One region of the Streptomyces deserti genome, then DNA from elsewhere that is predicted to be linked to it. Evidence: riboswitches for the same ligand, from Rfam matches in the RefSeq annotation. Region 1 holds a riboswitch; each other region holds the start of a gene.
What was found. A riboswitch is a leader RNA that binds a small molecule or an ion and turns the genes downstream of it on or off. The one in region 1 is predicted to bind cyclic di-AMP.

Region 1 (4,859 bases):
GACCGTCCACGGTCGGAAGTCCGCCCACGTCACGGAAGTTGCGCACTGCGGCCAGCTCGGGCTCGGTCGACGGGACCTGCTGCGTCACGAGGGCTCCCTCCCACTCGGCCCCGCCGACGCGACTCGCCGACGGGCACCACACGACCATACGGCATGCCTGCCAGGGCCAATCAGTTGTCCACAGACGTTGCCCGGACAGCCCGGGCACCCCGATGATGTTGGTGCTTGATCGCACCTGTTCGAATCTGTGAGGGTCTGATGCCGGAGATCTCCGAAGACGGTCGTACGTGGGTCCTGACAGGGCCGACCAGCAGTTACGCCGTGCATCTCACCGACCGCGACGAGCTGGTGCACCTGCACTGGGGCCCCAGGATCGCGCTCGCCGACGCCGAGGCCCTCGCCGTGCGCCCGCTGCCGGACTACTGGCCCTTCGAGTCCCCGCTCGACGGACGCGAGGAGTACCCGGTCGAGGGCGGTCCGCGTTTCACCCGTCCCGCCCTGTCCGTGCGCACCGGCGAGCGGCGCGGTACGGAGTGGACGTACGAGGGTCACGACACGGCTCAGGACGGCGAGCTGCGGCTCCGCTTCCGGGACGGCGGTCTCGCCGTCACGCTGCACTACCGGATGCGTCCCGCCACCGACGTCGTCGAGCGCTGGGTGACCCTGGAGAACCAGGGGCCGGACGTCGAAGTGCTGCGCGCCGACTCCGCCACCTGGACCCTGCCCGACCGTGACGGCTGGCGGCTGTCCCAGCTGCACGGCCGCTGGGGCGCGGAGTCCCGGCTGGTGCGCTCGGAGCTCACCTACGGCGAGAAGGTCATCGGCAGCCGCCGCGGCCACACCGGGCACCAGCACCTGCCGTGGGTCGCCCTCGACACCGACGCGACCGAGGAACGCGGCGAGGTGTACGGCTGCGCCCTCGGCTGGTCGGGGTCCTGGCGGATCGCCGTCGCCCAACTCCCGGACGCGCGCGTGCAGATCACCGGCGGGGCCGGGCACGACGACTCCGGCCTGCTGATGCTGGGGGCTGGGGAGTCGTACACCACCCCCGTCTTCGCGGGCCTGTGGAGCGACGGCGGCTTCGGCGGTGCCAGTCGCGCCTGGCACGCCTACCAGCGGACGTACGTCGTCCCGGACGCGGACCGGGACCGGCCCGTGCTGTTCAACTCCTGGGAGGCCACCGAGTTCGACATCTCCGAGGAGCAGCAGCGGGCGCTCGCCGAGCGGGCCGCCGCGATGGGCGTGGAGCTGTTCGTGGTCGACGACGGCTGGTTCGGGGCGCGCACCAGCGACCGGGCCGGGCTCGGCGACTGGACGCCCAACCCCGACCGTTTCCCGCACGGGCTCAAGCCGCTCGCCGACCACGTGCACGGCCTCGGCATGCAGTTCGGCATCTGGGTCGAGCCGGAGATGGTCAACCCGGACAGCGACCTGTACCGCGCGCACCCGGACTGGGTGCAGTTCCAGCCGGGACGCACGCGGACGGAGCTCCGCAACCAGCTGGTCCTCAACCTCGCCCGCGACGACGTCCAGGACTACCTGTGGGAGCAGCTCGACGGGCTGCTGTCCAGCGCCCCGATCGACTACGTGAAGTGGGACTTCAACCGCTGCTTCACCGACGCCGGCTGGCCGGGCGACCCGTATCCGCAGCGGCTGTGGACCGACCACGTACGGGCCCTGTACGCCCTGCTGGACCGGCTGCGCCAGGCGCACCCGCACGTCGCCTTCGAATCCTGCTCGGGCGGGGGCGGGCGGATCGACCTCGGGGTGCTGAGCCGGACGGACCAGGTGTGGACCTCGGACAACACCGACCCGCTCGACCGGCTCGCCATCCAGCACGGCTTCAGCCAGATCCACCCGGCCCGGGTCATGGCGGCCTGGGTCACCGACAGCCCGAACGTCATGCTCAACGGCCGGGTCAGCTCCCTGCGCTTCCGGTTCGTCAGCGCCATGGCCGGAGTCCTCGGCGTCGGCGGCGACCTGACCAGGTGGACGCAGGAGGAGCTCGCCGAGGCCCGCGAGTGGGTGGAGCTCTACAAGCAGATCCGGCCCGTGGTCCAGCGCGGCGACCTGTACCGGCTGCGTCCTCCGGCGGGCGGGCTCAGCGCGGTGCAGTACGTCCTCGGCGACGAGACCGTCGTGCTGGCCTGGCTGCAGGCGCAGCACTACGGGGAACCGGTCCCGGCGCTCAGGCTGCGCGGCCTCGATGCGGCAGCGTCGTACGAATGCCTCGAAACCGGAGAAATCCATCGAGGCGCTGTGCTGACCCACCACGGGCTGCGGACCGGACTGCGCGGGGACCTCGACGCCACCGTGCTCCGGCTGCGACGCCGGTGACCCGGCTCGGCCACGAATGCCCGGGCGGTTCGTGGCAAGTGGCCGATCTGTCTGAATAGAGCACTTCGGCATAACGTGCCCCGATAGAAAGGGAGATGGGTCGGGGCACGTGAGGAGCGTCATATTCGTGACGATGTGTTGTCGTCATGTTCACGTAATCAACATGCTTTTCAAGGGAGTTTGGGGAAAGCGGGAGATCCGTAATCGACGCAGGGTCACCGGGAATGTCCACAGGAATCTCCTGAGTCGCATTCACGAGCAACCGCAAGCTTGTCCCCACGCGTCTTATTCGCTTACGTTCGCCACCGATCCGGACGGACGCCGAATCCTGCCGCCGCCCGGAGCCCGCACCCACACTGACCCGTGTACGGCAGGAGCGGGGGACCCACAGGTACGACGCCTGTTCCGGTCTCCGGAACAGGCTTGGGGTTAAGTCGCGCCTCGGCGCGGCCGGGCATCTCCAGTCCGCACCCGACAGCTCACCTCGCAGGCGCCGGAGAGGAATTCGCCATGCCCGCGAAGGGTAAGCACCGCCGTCCCAAGACCCAGCGTTTCACTCGTTCCATCGCCGTCGCCGGAACCGGTGGCGCCGCACTCGCCCTTCCGCTGCTGGGGGCCACCGGCGCCTATGCCGCCACCCCGCAGTCGGCTTCCGAAAGGGCCGTCCAGTCCCTTCCGGTGGCCGAGAAGAATGCCGCCGAGAAGAAGAATGCGGACGTGCGCACGTACACCGTGCAGGCCGGCGACTATCTTGCGAAGATCGCCGCCGAGCAGAACGTCAGCGGTGGCTGGAAGAAGCTGTACGCGGACAACCGTGAGGCCGTCGGCGAGGACCCGTCCCTGATCCACCCCGGCCTGAAGCTGACGATCGGCAAGAAGGCGACGACGGGCGCGGACAAGCCGTCCTCCCCGGCCAAGTCCCCGGAGTCCAAGTCCACGGAGTCCAAGGCGTCGGAGTCCAAGGCGTCGGCCCCGAAGAAGGCGGTCGAGAAGTCCTCCGCCGCGAAGACGACGACCGCGGCCCGGGCCGCCGAGGCCACGAGCACCTCCGGCGGTTACACCGCGCCGGTGTCCGCCGGGGTCGGCACCGGCTACAAGGTGGCCGGCAGCATGTGGTCCAGCGGCTACCACACCGGCGTGGACTTCTCCGTCCCGACCGGGACCTCCCTCAAGGCCGTGGGCGCGGGCACGGTCGTCTCCGCCGGCTGGGCCGGCGCGTACGGCAACCAGGTCGTCATCAAGCTCAACGACGGCTACTACGCCCAGTACGCCCACCTGTCCTCGCTCTCCGTGTCGGCCGGCCAGACGGTGACCGCCGGCCAGCAGGTCGGCCTCTCCGGTTCGACCGGCAACTCGACCGGACCGCACCTGCACTTCGAGATCCGCACCACGCCGGACTACGGCTCCGACGTGGACCCGGTCGCCTACCTCCGCTCGCACGGCGTCACCGTCGGCTGACCCACGCGACCACCTGCCTGACACGCCTCCGAAGGCCGGATCCCGATCCCCGGGTCCGGCCTTCGGTGTGCGTGCGGGACGCCAAGGCATCGACATGCGGCGGCAGTTGGGACACAGTGATCTCCTCAGTGGAGCAAGCGCTTTCTGGCGGATGTGATGCGAAGGAGCTGTGTCCTGTGCCGACCACCCGTAGAACGTTCGGAGTCCTGGCCGCCGGTGCCGCCCTGGCGGCTCTCGCCCCGACGGGCACCGCGCACGCGGCGCCCCGCCACCGGCGCCTCCTCGCCCGCGACGACTTCCGTCACGGCCTCGGCCGGTGGGTGACCGAACTCCAGGAGGGCGGGCGTGTCACCGCCTCCCGCGGCGTGCTGGAGATCGACGTGCCGAGCGGGGCGACGGTCTGGTTCACACAGCGGCTGGAGGGGCCGTACGTCCTGGAGTACACCGCCACGCCGGTGTCCGAGGGCGGGGCGAACGACCGCGTCTCGGACCTCAACAACTTCTGGAACGCGACCGACGTCCGCTCCCCGGACGACCTCTTTCGCCACGGCGCGCGGCGGCGCGCTCGCCGAGTACGACCACCTCACGACGTACTACGCCGGGTACGGCGCGAACCACAACACCACGACCAGGCTGCGCCGTTACGTCGGCGAGCCCGGAGTGCGTCCGCTGGTCTTCGACTACACCGAGCCGCTGCTGGTGCCGAACGAGCCGAACCGCGTCCGGATCGTCTCCGACGGGTCGACCGTCCAGTGGTGGAACAACGGGCGGCTCGTCTTCGACTACCGCGACCCGCAGCCGTACACCGGCGGCCACTTTGCCTTCCGGACCGTGTGGAGCCACTTCCGCGTCACCGGGTTCCGGGTGTGGCGGCTTGCCCCTCAACATCCCTGATCGGCGCACTATTCCGGAGCTGGCCAACACTTTGGGAGTGGCTTATCTCACCGCGCGTCAATCCCTTCCTACGGTCGCGTAGGTCACATTCGAGGGTGAATCATGTTCTGCCGTGGCAGACGATTCGAAGAGTGACAGCAGATCAGTGATCGGGTCGTACGTGGCGGTGG
Region 2 (4,859 bases), on a different contig from region 1:
GCGATGAACTCGCCGCCGACCGTGGCCGCGAGTCCCACCCGGTCCACAAAGTCGTGGTGCGTGAAGCGGTGGACGTCCTTGGCGGACAGACGAGGGTAGGGCGCGAAGAAGCGGTAGTACTTCGACTCGTCCGACACCTGCTCATAGAAGCTGACCAGGCGGTCTGCGTCATCAACGGTGATGGGGCGGATGCGCGCGGTGCCGCCGTCGCGCAGCACCACGTCGGCTTCCCAGTGGGCGGGGTACTCGTGCCGGTCCGACGAGGTCTGCATGGGCCCCAGAGTACGGCTCGCGTCCGACAACGGCGCGGGGCAGTCTGTGGAGGACGGAAGTTCGGGCCGAGGCCGCGGCCCGACCGCCACCTTCCGGAGGGGCGTACACCCGGTGTGCGCCCGTTCCGGGCATGGTTCACGTGTGGGAAACTGGTCTAGACAACCCTGAACACCTGAAGGGCAGCAACACATGGCTGAGCGCCGCGTCAACGTCGGCTGGGCCGAGGGCCTCCACGCCCGCCCCGCCTCCATCTTCGTCCGAGCCGCCACGGCCGCAGGCGTCCCGGTGACGATCGCCAAGGCCGGCGGCACCCCCGTCAACGCGGCCTCCATGCTGGCCGTCCTCGGCCTGGGCGCCCAGGGCGGTGAGGAGATCGTCCTCGCCTCCGACGCCGAGGGCGCGGACGCCGCCCTGGACCGGCTGGCGAAGCTGGTCTCCGAGGGCCTCGAGGAGCTTCCCGAGACCGTCTGAGCCACATCGCGGCACCAGGCGGAGCCGCGTCGCCCATTCCGGGTGGCGCGGCTCCGCCGTTTTTTCACCCGAGCCGGCCCCCGGAATTCCCGGGAAACCAAAAAAGGGCAGCAGAAATAGACCCCGCCGAATAGCCCCTTCTTTGTATACGGCGCCCGTGTTAATGCCGCAGGCCCGACATGTTTACGGGATGTTGCGAAGTCCTCACACGGTCCGGGCGGTCACCGCCGCCGGAAAAGCGCAGCCGGTGCACGGCCGTCGCGCGCTCGGTGTGCAGCGCCGTGAGCGCCCGGGCACGCTCGCCGTCGCCACGTGCCACCGCGTCCACGATCGCGCCGTGCTCCGCCCAGGACTCCACGGGGTTGGCCGGCGCCTCCACGGCGTACATCCAGGCGATCTTGTGACGCAGCTGGGTCAGCATCGAGGTCAGCGCGGGGCTGCCGCAGGCCTGGGCGAGCGTCTCGTGGAACCAGCCGCCCAGGGAGCGCAGGTCCTCGCTGTTGCCCCGGCGGGCACGCTCCTGACCGAGCCTCACCAGGCCGCGCAGCACCTTCAGATGGGCCTCGGTACGGCGCTGGGCGGCGCGTGAGGCACCGAGGGGCTCCAGGAGCATGCGCATCTCCAGCAGGTCGGCGGCCTCCTGCTCGGAGGGTTCCGCCACGCACGCGCCCGCGTGCCGCCGGGTCACCACGAAGCCCTCGGCCTCCAGGGTGCGCAGCGCCTCGCGCACGGGGACGCGGGAGACGCCGTAGCGGCGCGCGAGGACCTCCTCGGTGAGCCGGCTGCCGCGCTCGTAGACACCCGCGACGATGTCGTCCCGGATCGCCGTACATACCGAGTGCGCCGGAATACGCATGACCGACCTCCGCCTTAATCCCCGTGAAACGTCGACGTTGGACGCGTGTTCCGTGACTCTATTGCAATGAGCTGGAATTTCCGACGGCGGGCCGGAATCCATGCATATTTTTTGGACAGTCGGCCGCCCGAAACGGCGAATGCCCCGGCTCGGGGAGCCGGGGCATCGTCATGGCCGAGCCGTCCGTCGTCAGAGGTTCACGCCGTGCGAGCGGAGGTAGGCGACGGGGTCCATGTCGGAGCCGTACTCGGGGCTCGTACGGGCCTCGAAGTGCAGGTGCGCCCCGGTGACGTTGCCGGTCGCGCCGGACAGGCCGATCTGCTGGCCCGGGGTGACCTGCTGGCCCACCGAGACACCGATGGACGACAGGTGCCCGTACTGGGTATAGGTGCCGTCGTTCATCTTGATCACGACCTGGTTGCCGTACGCCCCGCCCCAGCCGGCCTCGACGACGGTGCCCATGCCGACCGCCTGGACGGGGGTGCCGCTGGCCGCGTGGAAGTCGACGCCGGTGTGGCTGCCGGAGGACCACACGGCGCTGCCGGTCTTGTAGCCGGTGGAGACGTAGGAGCCGGCGATGGGCGGCACGAAGGTGTTCAGGCGCTTGCGCTCGGCCTCGCGGGCGGCGCGCTCCCGGTCCTCGCGGGCCTTCTCGGCCGCCTCGGCCGCCTTCTTGCGCGCGGCCTCCTCGGCCTTCTGCCGGGCGGCGGCCTCCTCGGCGGCCTGCTGCTGGGCGGCGGCCTGGGCGTCGATCTGGTCGGCTATGGAGTCGCCGATGGTGATGACCGGAGTGAGGCCGGTCTGCTCGGCGGCGGGTTCGGCGGCGAACGCCGGGGCGGCGACGGTGCCGATGACGCCGGTGGTGGCGAGGGCGGCGACGCCCGCCGCGCGGGCGGTGCTGCGCTGCATGCGGCTGGGACGACGGTGCTTCCCGGTGGCGCGGGTGAACGCCATGAAGTGTGCTGGTCCTTTCCTTCCTTCTCGCCTACCGGGTTAGCTGACGGGTTCGGAGCAGGAAGGTCTCCTACGGACCCCCTCGCGGCTCGCGCGGGCGTCCGATTCACCCCAGGGACTGTGTGGTGGGTCCCCGGCTCCCCTGGCTCGCGCCGTACGGGGACTCGGCGATGACTGTCCGCTGCCGCGGGTGCGGCGCACTGCCTGACGGACAGCCCGGATGAAGCTAAACGGGCCGACTTTCAATCCCCAAACGAATCGTGGGGTTTGTAGCGCATCCCACAGGGCAGACAGGCAACCTCCGCCTCAAATCGGGCATACGGGGGCCCTGGCGACTCTTGCGTCACCAGGGCCCCTACGCGCGCGTGCCCCTACTCGGCGGACACCACGGTCACTTCACCGATGCCGAGGGCCTCCACGGGCTCCTTGATCTGGGCCGCGTCGCCGACGAGGACGGTCACCAGACGGTCCACCGGGAAGGCGCTGACGACCGCCGCCGTGGCCTCCACGGTGCCGGTCGCGGCGAGCTGCCGGTACAGCGCGGCCTGGTAGTCGTCGGGCAGGTGCTGCTCGACCTGGTCGGCCAGCGTGCTCGCGACGGCCGCTGCCGTCTCGTACTTCAGCGGCGCCACACCCACCAGGTTCTGCACGGCGACATCGCGCTCGGCGTCCGTGAGCCCCTCCGCGGCGAGGGTGCGCAGCACGGTCCACAGGTCCTGCAGGGCGGGACCGGTGTTCGGGGTGTCGACGGAACCGCTGATGGCGAGCATCGCGGCACCCGTGCCCTCAGGCGTGGACCTGAGGACCTGCGCGAACGACCGTACGCCGTAGGTGTAGCCCTTCTCCTCGCGCAGGACGCGGTCCAGACGGGAGGTGAGGGTGCCGCCCAGGCAGTACGTGCCGAGGACCTGGGCGGGCCACACGCGGTCGTGCCGGTCCGGGCCGACACGGCCGATCAGCAGCTGCGTCTGCACGGCGCCGGGCCGGTCCACGATCACGACCCGGCCGGTGTCGTCCGCGGTCACCGGCGGCACGGGCCGCGGCTCGCCCGGGGAGCCGGTCCAGGAGCCGAGGGTGTCGCCGAGCAGCGCGTCGAGGTCGATGCCGGTGAGGTCGCCCACGACCACGGCGGTGGCCGTGGCGGGACGGACGTGCTTCTCGTAGAAGGCGCGTACGGCCGCGGAGTCGATGGCGGCGACCGTCTCCTCCGTGCCCTGCCGGGGGCGCGACATGCGGGAGTCCACCGCGAACAGCTCCTTGGAGAGCTCCTTGGCGGCACGTCGGGAGGGGTTGGCCAGCTCGTGCGGGATCTCGTCGAGGCGGTTGCGCACCAGCCGCTCGATCTCGCTGTCCGCGAAGGCGGGCGCCCTGAGGGCGTCGGCGACCAGGCCGAGCGCCTTGGCGAGGCGGGAGGCGGGGACCTCCAGGCTGAGGCGGACGCCCGGGTGGTCGGCGTGCGCGTCGAGGGTGGCGCCGCAGCGCTCCAGCTCGGCGGCGAACTCCTCGGCGGAGTGCTTGTCGGTGCCCTCGGAGAAGGCCCGCGCCATGATCGTGGCGACGCCGTCGAGGCCGGCCGGCTCGGCGTCCAGGGGCGCGTCCAGCAGCACCTCCACGGCGACGACCTGCTGGCCGGGGCGGTGGCAGCGCAGGACCGTCAGGCCGTTGTCGAGCGCGCCGCGCTCGGGGGCGGGGAAGGCCCACGGCTTGGGCTCGCCCGCCTGCGGCTGGGGGTGGAACTCCATCGTGGCGAGCTCGGTCACTTCGCCGCCTCCTCGTTGTCGTCGGTGGCTTCCACGGTCGCCGCGGACTCCGGGTCCTCGGTGCCTTCCACGTCCTCGGTGTGCTCCGGGGCGATCGGTTCGTAGACGAGCACCGCGCGGTTGTCGGAGCGCAGCCGGGCCTTGGCAACCTCCCGGACCTCCTCGGGCGTCACCTCCAGCACGCGCTGGACGGCGGTGAGGGCGAGCTGTGGGTCGCCGAACAGCACGGCGTACCGGCACAGTTCGTCGGCGCGGCCCGCGACCGTGCCGAGCCGGTCCAGCCACTCGCGTTCCAGCTGGGCCTGGGCGCGCTCCATTTCCTCGGCCGTGGGGCCCTCCTCGGCGAACCGGGCGAGCTCCTCGTCGATGGCGGCCTCCATGACCGGCACCTCCACGTCGCCGGACGTCTTCACGTCCAGCCACCCCAGGGACGGCGCCCCGGCCAGCCGCAGCAGGCCGAACCCGGCCGCCACGGCCGTACGGTCCCGCCGCACCAGCCGGTTGTACAGGCGGGAGGACTCGCCCCCGCCGAGGACGGTGAGTGC
Region 3 (4,859 bases), on a different contig from region 1:
CCGCGCGGACAACCCCCGGCTGCTGGTCAACTCGCCCGAGCGGCGCGCCGCCCGCCGCGCCGAGGGCAGGCCCGAGTACCCCCTCAAGGTCACCGTCAGCGGCTCCGGCGACCTGGACCCGACGGCCAACTTCTGGCACACGGGCGGCGAGAAGGTCCTCTACACGACGGACAAGGGCGCCGAACGGGCCCGCGCCCTCGGCATCGCGGCCGACGTCGTCCCGCTCGGCACCGAGCTGGACTGGCGTCGGCTCCTTGCGCACCTGCACGACGTACGGGGCGTACGGCGGCTCATGGTCGAGGGCGGCGGGCAGATCCACACCCAGCTGCTCACCCAGGGCCTCGCCGACGAACTGCAGCTCGTCCTCGCCCCGCTCTTCGTGGGCGACCCGGACGCACCCCGCCTCTTCGGCCCCGGCGGCTACCAGGCGGGCCGGCTGCGCCTGCTGGAGACCCGCCCGATCGGCGACGTCGTCCTCATGCGCTACGTGCCGACGGCTCCGGGCACCGGACGGCTGCCCTCCGCCGCCGACCACCACTGGCTGGCCCTCGCCTGCGACCTGGCGGCGCAGTGCCCGCCGTCGCGGACCGCGTTCAGTGTGGGAGCGGTGGTCGTGGCGGCCGACGGTACGGAGCTGGCCCGGGGGTACTCCCGGGAGGGCGGCGATCCGGTCGTGCACGCGGAGGAGGCGGCGCTCGCCAAGACCGACCCGACCGACCCGCGCCTGGCCACCGCGACGGTCTACAGCAGCCTGGAGCCCTGCGCCCGCCGGGCCTCCCGGCCCGCGCCCTGCGCCCGGCTGATCCTGGACGCCGGAGTGCGCCGGGTCGTCACGGCCTGGCGTGAGCCGGACACGTTCGTGGCGGGGGCCGACGGGAGCGGTCTGCTGGCCGCCGCAGGTGCCGAGGTCGTCGTCCTCCCGGAGCACGAGGAGCGGGCCAAGGCCCCGAACCGCCACCTGCTGACCGGCCCCCCGGCCGTCTGAAAACGCCTGGCTCCGGACCGGAAAACCGCCGGTGAAGGGCGGTGGACGGGTATGTGTGTGCTCACCGTCCCGCGGATGGCGTACACTGGTGACACACCGACGCGGGGTGGAGCAGCTCGGTAGCTCGCTGGGCTCATAACCCAGAGGTCGCAGGTTCAAATCCTGTCCCCGCTACTCAAGGCTCAGGGCCGGAACTCATGGAGTTCCGGCCCTGAGTGTTTCCCGCCCGTCCCCATCCGTCATCGTCCCTGAGGGATCAGTCATCGTCCCTGTGGGTCTCTGAGGGCGGGCAATGATCATTGTCACGTGACGTGAGCGAACCGCCTCGGTCCGCATAACAACTGATACGCCGTCAGGTAACACTGGCCACATGAGACGGGGTCAACTCGCCCGTTTTTCACCGTTCCTGGCAGGTAAGTCCGCGCGAAAATCGTTAATGATCAAGAGGAACAGCTTGGAATCCACACCCCGCGTCTATTAACGTTCGATAACGCAGCGCGGTCGTCCCAGCCGTCACAGGAGACGGCTCCGTGCGCACGCGCCGAATCCCGCGAGGGAACCGGGGAACCACCACCTTGGGGTGAATCGAGCGGATGCCGCCGTGGAAGCACGGCCGGTATACGCGCGTAGGAGACCTTCCCGCTCCGAACCCGTCAGCTAACCCGGTAGGCGGAGACGGAAGGAAAGGAGTACGCCTACGTGGCGTCCAACCGGCCTGCCCCCGAGGCCCCGTTCGTGCCGAGCCAGCGCAGTACCGACACCTTCGGCTACGACGGTTACCGCACCGACGAGGGCCCGTTCCAGGAGTGGAACCCCACCGAGGAGTCCATCCGACCCGTACGCGGCCGGCATCGCGTCACCAAGCAGCGCGGCGGACTCGCCCGCAGCTCCACCGTGCTCGGCGTCGGTGTCATAGCCGCCGTCGGCGCGGGCGGCATGGCCAGCGCCCAGACCGGCAAGCCGCCGGTGTCGATCTCCATGCCCGACCTCCCCAATGTGGGTGCCCTCATCTCCGACGAGGAAACCCCGGAGGGCTCCGCCACCCCGCTCAGCGACATCGGCGTGACCTCCGCCGACACCGAGCAGGGCGCCGCCGGCGCCGGTGAGGCGCTGCGCGCCCGGATCATGGCCCAGGCCGAGCGGCAGCAGCAGCAGGTCGAGAGCAAGGCCGCCGCCGAGGCCGCGGCCGCCGCCGAGAAGGCCGCCAAGGAAGCGGCCGAGAAGGCACAGAAGGAGGCCGAGGCCAAAGCCGCCGCCGCGAAGGCGAAGGCGGAGGAGGAGGCCCGCAAGAAGGCCGAGGCCGAGCGCCTCGCCCAACTGGCCAGGCAGTACGCGCTGCCGACCTCCTCGTACACCATCACCTCCACCTTCGGCCAGGCCGGCGCCTACTGGTCCTCCGGCTACCACACCGGCCTCGACTTCGCGGCGCCCACGGGCACGCTCATCAAGGCCGTCCACAGCGGCACCATCACCCAGGCCGGCTGGGACGGGTCCTACGGCTACAAGACGGTGCTCACCCTCGACGACGGCACGGAGATCTGGTACGCGCACCAGTCCTCCATCAGCGTCAGCGTCGGCCAGAAGGTCAACACCGGCGACGTCATCGGCCGCGTCGGCGCCACCGGCAACGTCACCGGCGCCCACCTCCACCTGGAGGTCCACCCGGACGGCTCCGCCAACGGGGTCGACCCGAGGGCCTGGCTGCAGAGCAAGGGCCTCAACCCCTGAGATCCGCCTGAGCGTTGAGATCCTCCGAGGCGTGAGGTCTTCCGAGACCTGAGATCTCCTGAGATTTACGATCCCTTGGCCGGGCGTGCGGAATGGGCGCGTCCGGCACGGTCGTTGACGAGGAGCATGACGTCTCTTCGCAAGCTCGGCACCTCCGACCTCGAGGTCTTCCCGCTCGCCCTCGGCGGCAACGTATTCGGCTGGACCGCCGACGAGGCGGCCTCCTTCGCCGTCCTCGACGCCTACACGGCCGCCGGCGGCAACTTCGTCGACACCGCCGACGTGTACTCGGCGTGGGCCGAGGGCAACGAGGGAGGCGAGTCCGAGACCCTCATCGGCAAATGGCTCGCCGCGCGCGGCAACCGCCCGGACGTCGTCATCGCCACGAAGGTCAGCCAGCACCCCGAGTACCGGGGCCTGTCCGCCGCCACCATCAAGGCGGCGGCCGACGCCTCCCTGCGCCGCCTCGGCACCGACTACATCGACCTCTACTACACCCACTTCGACCAGCCCGAGGTGCCGGTGGAGGAGATCATCGGCGCGCTGGACGAGCTGGTGAAGGCGGGGAAGGTGCGCCACATCGCCGCCTCCAACATCTCCGCCGAGCGGCTGAAGGCGTCCCTGGCCTTCTCGGACCGCGAGGGCCTCGCCCGGTACGTGGCGCTCCAGCCCCACTACAACCTGGTCTCGCGCGACACGTACGAGGGTGAACTGCGGGACCTCGCCGAGCGGACCGGCCTGGCGGCCGTGCCGTACTACGCGCTCGCCTCCGGGTTCCTCACCGGCAAGTACCGGCCCGGTACGACGGTGGACAGCGCCCGGGCGGGCGGTGCGTCCAAGTACCTGGAGACCGAACGGGGGCGGCGGGTGCTGACGGTCCTGGACGAGGTCGCCGCGGCCCACGACGCCCCCGTCGCGACGGTCGCCCTGGCGTGGCTGGCGGCCCAGCCGACGGTGGCCGCGCCGATCGCCTCCGCCCGGACGGTGGAGCAGCTGCCGGCCCTGCTGGGGGTGGGGGAGCTGCGGCTGACGGAGGAGGAGCTCGGGAGGCTGACCGAGGCCTCGGCCTGATCGACCGGTAGATCGATCGGTAGGCGGCGCCCCTACGACCGGTAGGGGTTGTACGCGGGATACGGTGCCGCCGGATGTCCGTACACGGACCCGTACCCGTACACCCCGTACACCGGCCAGGGCGGGGCGGCCACCGGTACGGGCGGGGCCGTGCGGCGGGCCGCGTGGTCCAGCGCGGGGCGCGCCACCTCGCGGCGCCGCCACAGCGCGTCCAGCAGCTCCCGTTCCCGTACGACGAAGTCCGCGCCGGTCCGGCCGCGGCGCGCGCGGTGCCGCAGGAACGCCAGCGAGGTCGCGTACGCCTCGTACTGCGCCACCGCCCGGGCCGCCTGCTTCCCCGCGTGGCGGCGGGCGTACTGCCGGGCGATCCGCCGCGCCCGCATCGAGCTGAGCGCGAACGGTTCGGCCGGTGTCAGCCACCCGGCCACCGCGTACGCGGGCAGCTCGGCGCGTACGGTCCTCAGCTCGCGCTGCCGGGTCCAGATCACCAGCCAGGTCAGCAGCCCGAACATGGGCACCATGAAGCCCGCGTACACGGCGAAGAAGCCGTACTCGCCGAGGGCCGAGGAGCCGTTCCACAGGGCGTGCATGCCCATCGCGAGCAGCAGGCCGGAGAGCGGGACGAGGAGGCGCCGGCCGCGCTGCCGCTCCGTCGCGAGGGCGGCGAAGCCGAAGCCGATGCCGGTGAGGACGGTGAAGAGGGGGTGCGCGAACGGCGACATGATGATGCGCACGAAGAAGGTCGCCGCCGTGACGGAGGCGATGCCGCGGCCGCCGGTGAGCTGGTCGGTGCCGAAGGCGGTGCCCAGGTAGAGGATGTTCTCGGTGAACGCGAAGCCGGTGGCGGTGACCCCGGCTATCACCACCCCGTCGAGGATCCCGGTGAAGTCGCGGCGGCGGAAGAGGAAGACCAGTAAGACGGCGGCGGCCTTCGCGGACTCCTCGACGATGGGCGCGATGACGGTCGCGCCGAGGGTGTCGGCGCTGGACGGATCCGCTGTCGCGGTCGCTATCCACCGGGTCGCGAAGCTGTTCGCGACGATGGCTATCAGCGCCGCCGCGCAGGCGCCCCAGG
Region 4 (4,859 bases), on a different contig from region 1:
GTGCGCACGCAGTACAACAGCGCGTACGGCAACATGATGATCGTGACCGCGAAGGACGGCACGGAGACGTGGTACTGCCACCTCTCCAGCTACATCGTCCCGTCCGGTACGGCGGTGAAGGCCGGCCAGCCGATCGCCAACTCCGGCAACTCCGGCAACTCGACCGGCCCCCATCTGCACTTCGAGGTGCGCCCGGCCGGCGGCTCGGCGATCGACCCGCTCGCGTGGCTGCGCAGCCACGGCCTCGACCCGACGTAGCGTCCCGGCAGGCCCCCGCCGTTCAGTTCCCGCCGTTCAGTTCCCGCCGTTCGGTCCCCGCCGTTCAGTTTCCGCAAGCCCCCGCTCCTCTCCTCGGGCGGGGGCTCACGTCTCGGAGCCACAACTTCACTACAGCTTCTCGACCGGCGCGTACCGCAGCAGCAGCCGCTTCGGCTTCCCGTCCCCGAAGTCGATCGTCGCCTCGGCGTTCGCGCCCGTGCCCTTCACCGCGGCCACGGTGCCGAGCCCGAACTGGTCGTGCGTGACCCGGTCTCCGACCGCGAGCGACACCACCGGCTTCTCGGAGGCCCGGCTCGTGGCGAAGCCGGACGCGCCCGACGCCGACGAACGCGAGCGGGACGACGACAGCGAGGCCGCCACCCCCGAGGCCGGCCCGGAGGACACGGGCCCGCTCCCTCCCGTGCGCTTCCACTCCACGTGGGCGGGCGGGATCTCCTCCAGGAAGCGCGAGGGCGGGTTGTACGACGGCTGCCCCCAGGCGCTGCGCATCGTGGACCGCGTCAGATACAGCCGCTCACGCGCGCGCGTGATGCCGACGTACGCCAGGCGCCGCTCCTCCTCCAGCTCCTTGGTCTGGCCGAGGGCGCGCATGTGCGGGAAGACGCCGTCCTCCATGCCGGTCAGGAAGACGACCGGGAACTCCAGACCCTTGGCCGTGTGCAGGGTCATCAGCGTGATGACGCCGTCGCCCTCCTCGTCCGGGATCTCGTCCGAGTCGGCGACCAGGGCGACCTGCTCCAGGAACTCGGCAAGGGTCCCCGGGTTGTCGTCGCCGCGGGCCTGCTCGAACTCCAGGGCCACGGCGGCGAGTTCCTGGAGGTTCTCGATCCGGGTCTCGTCCTGCGGGTCGGTGGAGGCCTGCAACTCGGCGAGGTAGCCGGTGCGTTCGAGCACCGCCTCGAGGACGGTCGCCGGTCCGGCACCGGACTCGACGATCGTACGGAGGTCCTCCATCAGCGTGTTGAACCGCTTCACGGCGTTCGCCGACCGGGCCGCCATGCCGTACGCCTCGTCGACGCGCCGCAGCGCCTGCGGGAAGCTGATCTTCTCCCGCTGGGCGAGGGCGTCGATCATGGCCTCGGCGCGGTCGCCGATGCCCCGCTTGGGGACGTTGAGGATGCGGCGCAGCGGCACCGAGTCCTCGGGGTTGGCCAGCACCCGCAGGTAGGCCAGGACGTCCCGGACCTCCTTGCGCTCGTAGAAGCGGACGCCGCCGACGACCTTGTAGGGCAGGCCGACGCGGATGAAGACCTCTTCGAAGACACGGGACTGGGCGTTGGTGCGGTAGAAGACGGCGACGTCGCCCGCCTTCGCCTCGCCCGCGTCGGTCAGGCGGTCTATCTCGTCGGCGACGAACTGCGCCTCGTCGTGCTCGGTGTCCGCGACGTACCCGGTGATCAGCGCGCCCGCGCCCGCGTTGGTCCACAGGTTCTTGGGGCGGCGGGACTCGTTGCGCTCGATGACCGCGTTGGCGGCGGAGAGGATCGTCTGGGTGGAGCGGTAGTTCTGCTCCAGCAGGATCGTCGTCGCGTCCGGGTAGTCCTCCTCGAACTGGAGGATGTTGCGGATGGTCGCGCCGCGGAAGGCGTAGATCGACTGGTCGGCGTCGCCCACCACGCACAGCTCGGCGGGCGGCAGGTCGTCCTCGCCGGGCGGTACGTCGACGGGGTGCTCGGAGGTGCCGACGAGCTCGCGCACGAGGGCGTACTGCGCGTGGTTGGTGTCCTGGTACTCGTCCACCAGCACGTGGCGGAAGCGGCGGCGGTAGTGCTCGGCGACGTCCGGGAACGCCCGCAGCAGGTTGACCGTCGTCATGATCAGGTCGTCGAAGTCGAGGGCGTTCGCCTCGCGCAGCCGCGACTGGTAGAGGGCGTAGGCCTGGGCGAGGGTCTTCTCGAAGCCGTCGGAGGCCTGGGCGGCGAAGTCCTCCTCGTCGATCAGCTCGTTCTTCAGGTTGCTGATCTTGGCGCTGAAGGACTTGGGCGGGAAGCGCTTGGGGTCCAGGTCCAGGTCGCGGCAGACCAGGGCCATCAGGCGCTTGGAGTCGGCGGCGTCGTAGATCGAGAAGGACGAGGTGAAGCCGAGCTTCTTCGACTCCCTGCGCAGGATCCGCACGCACGCGCTGTGGAAGGTCATCACCCACATCGCGTTCGCGCGCGGGCCGACGAGCTGCTCGACGCGCTCCTTCATCTCGCCGGCGGCCTTGTTGGTGAAGGTGATCGCGAGGATCTGCCCCGGGTGGACGCCCCGCTCCGCCAGCAGGTAGGCGATGCGGTGGGTGAGCACACGGGTCTTGCCGGAACCGGCGCCGGCCACGATGAGCAGCGGGGAGCCGGAGTGCACGACGGCGGCGCGCTGGTTGTCGTTCAGCCCCTCCAGGAGCGCGGCGGAGTCCACCACCGGGCGCGGGGCCCCGTCCCGGTAGTAGGCGTCCCGGTCCGGCGGCACGTCGAACCTCCCGCCGAACAGATCGTCCGGAATCGGCTCCGGTACGTGATCGTGCTCGGGCGGCGGCGGAGGTTCGTCCACGGGGCCCCGCTGGGCCTGGAGGTCCGCCAGGAAGCTGTCGTCAAAGAGGCTGCTCATCGCTCTCCGAGTCTAGGCCGCCCCACTGACAGCCCGCCGCCACCCTGAGAACATCCCCCGTTTTCGGACACCGGCGCTCTCCCGGACCTGACCGCCCGGCTCCTCCCTACCCTCCACCCTTACCCCGTCACGCTACGCAACCGACCAGGCCGCCCGTCATCCGGCGGGACATCGGCACCCCGAGGCAGGCCGGCGTCGCACGCCCGGACAGGTCACCACAGATCACATCCGACTGGTTACGTCGAGCGACGCCCTGACCCAAGGTCACGAAAATGTATCGGGCATATCACCCACCAACCTTCACAGACGCCACACGAGTTGGCTACCGTTCGGGCGGGCCGTACGACCCCCTCCGGCGAACGTCGCCGGGCCGCGCGGCCTCCGCCGAGTCCAGCGTGCCGCAGCGGCACCGGAGCCGGGGACCCAACCGAGACCATGGGGTGAATCGGCCCAACTCCCTTCCCGGGACAGGCCGTAGGGCAACCCTTCCGAACCTCCGCCCGAACCCGACAGCTAACCCGGTAGGCGGACCATTGGAAGGAGTCGCCTCCCTTGGCGTCGCACCGCAAGTCGCGTCCCGCGGGGACGCGCGTAGCAGGCATACGGACCCCCGCCCTCGCCACCGCGGCCCTCACCTCCGTGGCCCTGCTGTCCCAGTCGGCCAACGCCACCCCCTCGGCCGACGACAAGCCGAGCCTGGAGGAAGTCGAGAAGAAGGTCGACGACCTGTACCGCCAGGCTGAGTCGGCGACCGAGAAGTACAACGCGGCCAAGGAGAAGACCGCGAAGCAGCGCAAGCGCGTCGACACCCTCCTCGACGGCGTGGCCAAGCGCACCCAGAAGCTCAACGAGGCACGGGAGGAGCTGGGTTCCTTCGCGGCCGCCCAGTACCGGTCCGGCGCCTCCGTCCCGGACACCGCGACCTTCCTGCTCGCGGACTCCCCGCAGGACTACTTCGACCAGACCCAGCTGATGGGCCGGCTCACCGGCCGTCAGAAGGAGGCGGTCGACGACTACGTCACGCAGCAGTCCGAGACGATGGAGAAGCGCCGGGAGGCCACCGAGAGCCTCCAGACGCTCACCGAGTCGCAGAGCGACCTGAAGACGGCCAAGGCCACCGTCCAGAAGAAGCTCGCCGACGCGCGGGAACTGCTGTCGAAGCTGACCGCCGAGGAGAAGGCGCGGCTCGCGGCGATCGAGAAGCGGAAGCAGGAGGAGGCCGAGCGCAAGGCCGCCGAGCTCGCCCGGCAGCAGGCGGAGCAGCGGCAGGCCCAGGACGAGGCCGCTCAGCCGCAGGAGAACGGCTCGCCGAGTACGTCAGCGCCCTCGACACCGACCTCGTCCGCGACCGACTCCTCGTACGCCACCAAGGCCGAGAAGGCGCTCGCCTTCTCCCGCGCCCAGATCGGCAAGCCGTACGTCTGGGGCGCCACCGGCCCCGACTCCTACGACTGCTCCGGCCTCACTCAGGCCGCCTGGAAGGCCGCGGGCGTCGACCTGCCGCGCACCAGCTACGACCAGGTCGACGCCGGAACGACGGTCCCCCTCTCCCAGGCCCAGCCGGGCGACCTCGTCTTCTTCTACGACGACGTCACCCACGTCGGCCTCTACATCGGCAACGGCATGATGATCCACGCCCCGAAGCCCGGCACGTACGTCCGCGAGGAGTCGGTCTACTACGACGGCGAGTCGTCGATCCACCGCGTGGTGCGGCCCGCCTGAGCCCGGGAGGCGACAGGGACGGGGAGGAGGGACGGCGAAGAGGGAAGCGTCAGGACGTCATCAGGTCCACAGGACCGCGATGAAGACGTTCGCCGTGGTCAGCAGCCCCACCAGGCCGAACTGCCCCTTGTCCGCCTTCTCCTCGTCCCGCTTCACGTAGACGAGCCCCAGGATCACGATCAGCAGCGCCAGCTTCACGCCGATCTTGATGTTGTTGACGGGCTGGTCGTCGGCCTGGTTGAGGCCGACCAGGATCACTCCGGTGACCAGCA

Region 2: another riboswitch for cyclic di-AMP. It lies ahead of ACYVMZ_RS30435 (M23 family metallopeptidase); the one in region 1 lies ahead of ACYVMZ_RS07245 (M23 family metallopeptidase).
Region 3: another riboswitch for cyclic di-AMP. It lies ahead of ACYVMZ_RS23365 (M23 family metallopeptidase); the one in region 1 lies ahead of ACYVMZ_RS07245 (M23 family metallopeptidase).
Region 4: another riboswitch for cyclic di-AMP. It lies ahead of ACYVMZ_RS15315 (C40 family peptidase); the one in region 1 lies ahead of ACYVMZ_RS07245 (M23 family metallopeptidase).

Annotation. Positions count from the first base shown of each region.
Region 1 covers NZ_BAAGRZ010000002.1:205,326-210,184, reverse strand. Annotated here, with positions in the region: gene ACYVMZ_RS07255 (tyrosine-protein phosphatase) at 1-88, opposite strand, end outside; gene ACYVMZ_RS07250 (alpha-galactosidase) at 259-2,337, shown strand; cyclic di-AMP (ydaO/yuaA leader) riboswitch at 2,687-2,843, shown strand; gene ACYVMZ_RS07245 (M23 family metallopeptidase) at 2,848-3,795, shown strand; partial or broken gene ACYVMZ_RS07240 (DUF6250 domain-containing protein) at 3,972-4,689, shown strand; gene ACYVMZ_RS07235 (SGNH/GDSL hydrolase family protein) at 4,835-4,859, shown strand, end outside.
Region 2 covers NZ_BAAGRZ010000025.1:108,082-112,940, forward strand. Annotated here, with positions in the region: gene ACYVMZ_RS30420 (bifunctional acetate--CoA ligase family protein/GNAT family N-acetyltransferase) at 1-272, opposite strand, end outside; gene ACYVMZ_RS30425 (HPr family phosphocarrier protein) at 463-744, shown strand; gene ACYVMZ_RS30430 (GntR family transcriptional regulator) at 905-1,600, opposite strand; gene ACYVMZ_RS30435 (M23 family metallopeptidase) at 1,790-2,554, opposite strand; cyclic di-AMP (ydaO/yuaA leader) riboswitch at 2,569-2,734, opposite strand; gene ACYVMZ_RS30440 (M16 family metallopeptidase) at 2,926-4,314, opposite strand; gene ACYVMZ_RS30445 (M16 family metallopeptidase) at 4,311-4,859, opposite strand, start outside.
Region 3 covers NZ_BAAGRZ010000015.1:17,804-22,662, reverse strand. Annotated here, with positions in the region: gene ACYVMZ_RS23375 (dihydrofolate reductase family protein) at 1-985, shown strand, start outside; tRNA gene ACYVMZ_RS23370 (tRNA-Met) at 1,086-1,159, shown strand; cyclic di-AMP (ydaO/yuaA leader) riboswitch at 1,515-1,672, shown strand; gene ACYVMZ_RS23365 (M23 family metallopeptidase) at 1,685-2,713, shown strand; gene ACYVMZ_RS23360 (aldo/keto reductase) at 2,840-3,784, shown strand; gene ACYVMZ_RS23355 (PrsW family intramembrane metalloprotease) at 3,817-4,859, opposite strand, start outside.
Region 4 covers NZ_BAAGRZ010000007.1:103,219-108,077, forward strand. Annotated here, with positions in the region: gene ACYVMZ_RS15305 (M23 family metallopeptidase) at 1-258, shown strand, start outside; gene pcrA (DNA helicase PcrA) at 388-2,865, opposite strand; cyclic di-AMP (ydaO/yuaA leader) riboswitch at 3,238-3,410, shown strand; gene ACYVMZ_RS15315 (C40 family peptidase) at 3,418-4,587, shown strand; gene ACYVMZ_RS15320 (hypothetical protein) at 4,648-4,859, opposite strand, start outside.